DNA from 2 places in the Paenarthrobacter sp. E2MeOHC11 genome. Region 2 is predicted to be linked to the other one. Evidence: riboswitches for the same ligand, from Rfam matches in the RefSeq annotation. Region 2 holds a riboswitch; the other holds the start of a gene.
The links. Region 2 has a riboswitch for glycine ahead of gcvP (aminomethyl-transferring glycine dehydrogenase). Riboswitches for the same ligand answer to the same signal wherever they lie in the genome.

Region 1: it holds a riboswitch for glycine, as region 2 does, so the genes downstream of both, gcvP (aminomethyl-transferring glycine dehydrogenase) here and gcvP (aminomethyl-transferring glycine dehydrogenase) in region 2, are expected to answer to the same signal.

Annotation. Positions count from the first base shown of each region.
Region 1 covers NZ_CP196673.1:2,418,282-2,421,684, forward strand. Annotated here, with positions in the region: gene speB (agmatinase) at 1-69, opposite strand, end outside; gene ACSSVG_RS11305 (PucR family transcriptional regulator) at 258-1,772, shown strand; glycine riboswitch at 1,848-1,946, shown strand; gene gcvP (aminomethyl-transferring glycine dehydrogenase) at 2,096-3,403, shown strand, end outside.
Region 2 covers NZ_CP196673.1:1,135,048-1,138,450, reverse strand. Annotated here, with positions in the region: gene ACSSVG_RS05210 (MFS transporter) at 1-834, opposite strand, end outside; gene ACSSVG_RS05205 (TetR/AcrR family transcriptional regulator) at 908-1,447, shown strand; glycine riboswitch at 1,540-1,637, shown strand; glycine riboswitch at 1,639-1,765, shown strand; gene gcvP (aminomethyl-transferring glycine dehydrogenase) at 1,819-3,403, shown strand, end outside.

The DNA of each region.
Region 1 (3,403 bases), 1.3 Mb from region 2:
GGTGCCGAGGCCAGCAAACCGGGGGACTTTGGTGGCGTCGACAGGGCCGATGGGCTTGTGCGTTGTCATTGACCGATCCTTGGGTTGAGGGGTGCTCGCCGTTGAGCGGGAAGTAGTAATTCCATTCTTGGTGACGCGGATCACTCCGGATAGCGCTACATTGACTACAAATAGTCGAGGCGTTTAGACGAATGTCTAACCGCCCCTGGAAGAGGCGGGAAAACGCGCCGCCACAGCAGAGAACCGGAGCGTAAGAGATGGCAATCACCGTCGCCGAACTCGTCGCCGAACCGCAGTTGGGACTCACGCTCCTGGCCGGATCGGCCGGCGCGGACAACCGCATCACCTGGGCCCACACCTCGGACCTGCCCAGGCTGTGGGAGTGGGTCACGGGCGGCGAACTCATGATGACCAACGGCCTGTCCATTCCTGCCGATGCGGACGGGCAGGTGGCGCTCGCCGAGGCCCTCATGGACAGCGGCGCCAGTGCATTGGCGATCGGCGAGAAGATGCACGCGCCACCGCTGACCGCCGAATTCCTGGCCGCTTGCGACCGGCTGCCTTTGCCCCTGCTCAACATTCCGTACCCGCTGCCGTTCATAGCCATCGCCCGGTCGGTTGCCGAGTCCTCCCTGCTCGAAGAATCCCGCCGGCTCCGGCAGACGGCGCGCGTCTACGATCTGCTGCGCACCGTGGGTGCCTCGGAAGACCACTGGCAGAGCCTGGTCCAGCGGCTGGCGACCGAGCTCGACGCAGAGCTGTTCGTGGTGGACCGCCGCTGCCTCCATCCTTGGCACCCGGAGGGGAAGGCGCTTCCGGAGTTCCTCGCCGATGCCTGGGCTCCGTCGTCCGGGCACGTGTCGCCGGCAGGGAAGAACTTCCAGTGGCACCGCATCCGGGGCAGGCATGTGCTGACCATGGACATCCCCACCCACGCCAACGCGCTCCTGGTGGTGCTGCCCAACAGTGAACCGCACCCGGACGCCGTCGTACTTCTCCACGCCGCAACCGTGCTGGGACTGCAACTTTCGCGCATCGTGCTGTCGCTGGAGGGCCGCCACCGGCTGGCCGGCGAGTTCCTGCTGCAGGCCATGGATGGACGCCTGGGAGTGGCCGAAATGGAGAGTCGGCTCGCCGCATTTGAGGTTCCGCCGCAAGGATTCCTGCTCGCCTCGATGGCGGCGGACGCCGCGGATCGAGCAGCGGACGACGGCGACAGGCTGGCCAACGTGCACATCGAACTGTGGCGGCATGGGGTTGCGTCTGCGTCCTTGAAGCGGAACAACAGGCTCCACGTGGTGGTCCCGGCAGACGTGCCTGACGACATCCTGGTGCACTGCGCCGGCTTGGAAACGCTGATCGGAATCAGCGCGCCTGCAGCCGTTGCGAACATCCAGCGCGCGTTGCAGGAGTCCCTCTGGGCGCTGGGTTCAGCCCGGGCCAACAGGCTCAGGCTGTCCCGCTATGCGGAGGGGCCATCGTGGCTGGGACTCACCGGTTTTGAGGAAGGAACGGCGCTGGTCCGGCGTCTTCTCGGCCCGATTTTTGACTACGAGCAGAGCCAGGAAGGCGATCTCCTTGTCACTCTGAGGACGTATTTGGACTCGCAGCGTTCGTGGCAGAAAACCGCGACAGCCCTGTTCGCGCACCGGCAAACCATCATCTACCGGATACGGAAAATCGGTGAATTGACGGGGCTGGACATGGGTGAAACGTCCACTGTTGCCCAGCTCTGGTTTGCGCTGCAGATCCACGAGGCGATGCACCAGTAGCGTCACCTTGCTTGCGCTTTTTCGAAATGACCCGCTATGGTGTGAAGCGTGTCACTTATGGTGACGCAACGCTTTTGATCTGCGGCGGGAGAGTCCTGCCGGTACATCCAGTCAGGCGCCGTAGGAGCAAATCCTCCCCAGGAATCTCTCAGGCCCATGTACCGCCGCGGTTAGGCAACTCTGGAAAGCAGTCCGGGTAACCGGGCTCACCGACGGTGCAAGCAGGCAACCATCCCTGCGGAATCTCTCAGGTCCAATACAGAGCGGGGAGGAACCCCACATCATCGTGGCGCTCACTGGGCGCCTGACTCATGGAGTTCCTCTTGACTGTTCAATCAACCCCCACCGCCTTCGCGGACCGGCATATCGGCGCCCGCCGCCAAGCCGACGTTGACACCATGCTCAAGGCCATCGGCTACGACTCTGTCGACGGGCTGGTGGACGTCGCCGTCCCCGATTCCATCCGGCAGGAAACTGCACTGAGGCTTTCGAGCGGAAACGACGCCCTCACCGAGGTGCAGGTCCTCGCCCAGCTCCGCAAGCTCGCGTCCAAGAACAAGACCGCAGTACAGATGATCGGCCAGGGCTACTACGACACCGTCACGCCGCCGGTCATCCGCCGCAACATCCTGGAAGCTCCTGCCTGGTACACCGCGTACACGCCGTACCAGCCGGAGATTTCCCAGGGCCGCCTCGAAGCGCTGCTCAACTTCCAGACCATGGTGCAGGACCTCACGGGACTTCCCGTAGCCAACGCCTCGCTCCTGGATGAAGCCACCGCCGTGGCCGAGGCCGTGCTGCTGATGCGCCGCGCCAACAAGTCCAAGACGGCCAAGGACGGCAAGACCGTCCTGGACGCAGACCTCCTCCCGCAGACCATCGCCATTGTGAAGGGTCGCGCCGAGGCACTGGGCTTCGAGGTCGAGATTGCCGACCTCTCAGCCGGACTTCCCGACGGCGACATCAACGGCATCGTCCTGCAGCAGCCGGGCGTTTCCGGCCGGGTTTTTGACCACACTTCTGTGATTGCCGAGGCCAAGGAACGCGGTGCCTTGGTTACCGTGGCCGCGGATTTGCTGGCGCTCACCCTCATCACGCCCCCGGGCGAGCAAGGTGCGGACATCGCCGTCGGAACCGCGCAGCGCTTCGGTGTTCCGCTGTTCTTCGGCGGCCCGCACGCCGCGTACATGGCCGTCCGTGAAGGCATGGAACGCACCCTTCCCGGCCGCATCGTGGGCGTCTCCAAGGACAATGCCGGTGTCCCCGCCTACCGTTTGGCACTCCAGACCCGCGAGCAGCACATCCGCCGCGAGAAGGCCACGTCCAACATCTGTACCGCCCAGGCTTTGCTCGCCATTGTGGCTTCGATGTACGCCGTTTATCACGGCCCCGAGGGCCTGAAGTCGATCGCCGAAACCGTCCACGGCCACGCCCGCGTTTTGGCTTCTGCCCTGCAGAAGGCCGGCCGCGAACTCGTCTCCGAGGCCTTCTTCGACACCCTTACCGTCCGCGTTCCCGGCAAGGCTGACAAGGTCATCGCCGCCGCCGAGGCCCGTGGCATCAACCTGCGGCTCATCGATGCGGACACCGTTGGCATCAGCATTGATGAAACCACGACGCCGGAGGTCCTC
Region 2 (3,403 bases):
GTTCCTGAACAATGCGACATCCAGCATGGGGTTCTCGATCCGCTGCTGGCGGCGAACGAAGAGAATGCCCATCACCACGCCGAAGCCCATGAAGGCTGCCGCGGATGCCCCGAAGCCATGCACTGCGAATTCCTTGATGCCGTAAACAAAAGGAGCCATGGTGACCACAGACAGGACGATGCTGGGCACGTCCACACGTCCCGGATTGGAGTCCTTGGACTCGGGAATCAGGACCCGGCCGAAAGCCAGGAGCGGCAGGAGCAGGAAAGCTGCCACCAGGAAGACGGCACCCCACCAGAAGTGTTCCACCAGCCAGCCGCCAAAGATCGGGCCGAGGGCTGCGCCACCGGAGAAACCGGCAGCCCAGACGGCGATCGCAAGCCGGCGGCGGTTGGGGTCGGTGAAGATGTTCCGGATCAGGGAAAGCGTGGACGGCATCAGCATGGCGCCGAAGACGCCGAGGCCGGCGCGTCCGGCTATGAGCCACTCCGCGGAAGGTGCGAAGGCTGTAGCAGCCGACACCGCAGCGAAGCCTGTGCTGCCGACCAGCAGCAGCCGCCGTCGTCCGATCCTGTCGCCCAGGTTACCCATGGAAACGAGAAGCGCCGCGAGGACCAGCGGGTAGGCGTCAACAATCCATAGGAGTTGAACGCCGCCCACGTCCAGGGAGCGGGCGATCTCGGGCAGGGCAAAGGTGAGCGCGGTGTTGTCGACGGCCACCAGCAGCACCGGGAACATCAGGAGCGCCAGTGCCGTCCAATCGCGCCACGGTGCTGCCTGGCCCATATCGGGACGAGCGGAGCGGGGTGCTTGGGTTGAGGACGGCGAGAACATGTCACTTACTGTACCGTCCAGACGGTACAGTTTCAAATGGAACCCCAACAAGCCTTTAGGGAATGATGTACTCATGCCACGAAAACCAGTTGCCCGGGATGCCGTCCTGGATGCCTACGAAGCCCTCCTCATAGAGGTAGGGGAACGGGCTGCCACGCTCGACGCCGTCGCCAAGCGGGCCGGGGTCTCCAAGGGTGGGTTGCTGTACCACTTCCCCAACAAGGAATCGCTGATCAGTGCCTTGCTGGAACGACTGGACCAACTGGCTGAACAGGACATTGACCGGATGAGGGCCGCGCCGGACGGTGCTGCCGCGTACTTCATCCGGACGTCCCTGTGGGCCGGGACGCCGATGGACCGTGCGTTTGTGGCCGCGACCCGCCTGGCCGAGGTTGCCCATGAAGAAACCCGCCGCAGGTTTGCCGGAATCCAAAAGCAATGGCTCGATGTCCTGGCCAAGGATGTGGGACCCGAGGTCGCCAAGGCCGTCAGTTACATGGGTGACGGGCTGTATTTCAACGCGATGTTCGAAGGCGGCCAGGACAACGGCAACGCAGGCCGGGAGGCCGACGTCGAAATCCTGTTGGGAGTCCTGGACCGGCTGCGGAAGTAGTACGTCTCCCATTTGCGGCGGCGCCCGCCACGTAGGACAATTAACCCTTGTGGCCTGCCCTGACTGAGGTCGCGTACAACTGAACATGCCTCTGATCTGCGGCGGGAGAGTCCTGCAAGCATGTGGTGCAGGCGCCGTAGGAGCAAACCCTCCCCAGGAATCTCTCAGGCCCACGCACCGCCGCGGCAAGGCAACTCTGGAAAGCAGCAGGCGCTCAGCCCACCTTCGGGCCAAAGGGCGCTGTGCTCACCGACGGTGCAAGCGATGGTTGTCCCAACAACCCGCGGAAACTCTCAGGTCCAATACAGAGCGGGGAGGAACCCGAGCCGCTGTGGCGTACCCAAACGCCGCCCAAGTATTGGAGTTCCTTCGTGACGGTTAGTTCTGCCTCCACCACCTTCGTCGATCGGCATATCGGCGCACGCCGCCAGGCCGACATTGAGACCATGCTCAAGTCCGTCGGCTACGACACCGTTGATTCGCTGGTCGACACCGCCGTTCCGAACGACATCCGCCAGGACGTCGCCCTCACACTGCAAAACGCGCTGAGCGAAGTGGAGGTCCTGGCAGAGCTGCGCAAACTTGCGTCCAAGAACAAGACCGCTGTCCAGATGATCGGCCAGGGCTACTACGACACCGTGACGCCGCCGGTGATCCGTCGCAACATCCTTGAATCCCCGGCCTGGTACACCGCCTACACCCCGTACCAGCCGGAAATCTCCCAGGGCCGCCTCGAAGCGCTCCTGAACTTCCAGACCATGGTCCAGGACCTGGTTGGCCTGCCGATCGCCAACGCTTCCCTGCTGGATGAAGCAACGGCTGTGGCCGAAGCCGTCCTGATGATGCGCCGCGCCAACAAGAACAAGGCCGTCCAGGACGGCAAGACCGTTCTTGACGCCGACTGCCTGCCGCAGACCATCGCCATTGTGAAGGGCCGCGCCGAAGCCCTCGGCTTCGACGTTGAGGTCGCCGACCTCTCGCTCGGTCTCCCGGAAGGCGCCATCAACGGCGTCGTCCTGCAGCAGCCCGGCGTTTCGGGCCGCGTGTTCGACCACTCTGCCGTCATTGCTGAAGCCAAGGAACGCGGCGCGCTGGTTACTGTTGCTGCCGACCTCCTGTCCCTGACGCTCATCACCCCTCCGGGTGAGCAGGGCGCCGATATCGCTGTTGGTTCCGCGCAGCGCTTGGGCGTTCCGCTGTTCTTCGGCGGCCCACACGCCGCGTACATGGCCGTCCAGAAGGGCCTGGAGCGTTCCATGCCCGGCCGTCTGGTGGGCGTTTCCAAGGACGACGCCGGTGTCCCCGCCTACCGCTTGGCGCTGCAGACCCGCGAGCAGCACATCCGCCGCGAGAAGGCTACATCCAACATCTGTACCGCCCAGGCACTCCTCGCCATCGTGGCCTCGATGTATGCCGTCTACCACGGCCCGGAAGGCCTGAAGGCGATCGCCGAGACCGCCCACGGTCACGCCCGGACCCTCGCAGCGTCGCTGAAGGCTGCCGGCGTCGAGGTCCTCCACGGTTCCTTCTTCGACACCATCACCGTCCGCCTCCCCGGTAAGGCTGCCGAGATCGTGGCCGCTGCCGAAGCGAAGGGCATCAACCTCCGCGGCGTTGACGCTGACACGGTGGGCATCTCGGTTGATGAGACCACGACGACGGCGGTCGTCGCCGACGTCGCGTCGGTCTTCGGCGCTTCGGTGCTTGAGTCCGCTGATGGCTTTGCGCTTGAGGGCTCTGTTGAGCGCACGAGCGACTTCATGCAGCACCCGGTGTTCAACACCCACCGCTCCGAAACCCAGCTCCTCCGCTACATCCGCAAGCTCTCTGACCGCGACCTCGCACTGGATCGCACCATGATCCCGCTGGGCTCGTGCACCATGAAGCTCAACGCCACCGCTGAGATGGAAGCCATCTCCTGGCCGGAGTTCGCCTCGATCCACCCGTTCGCACCGG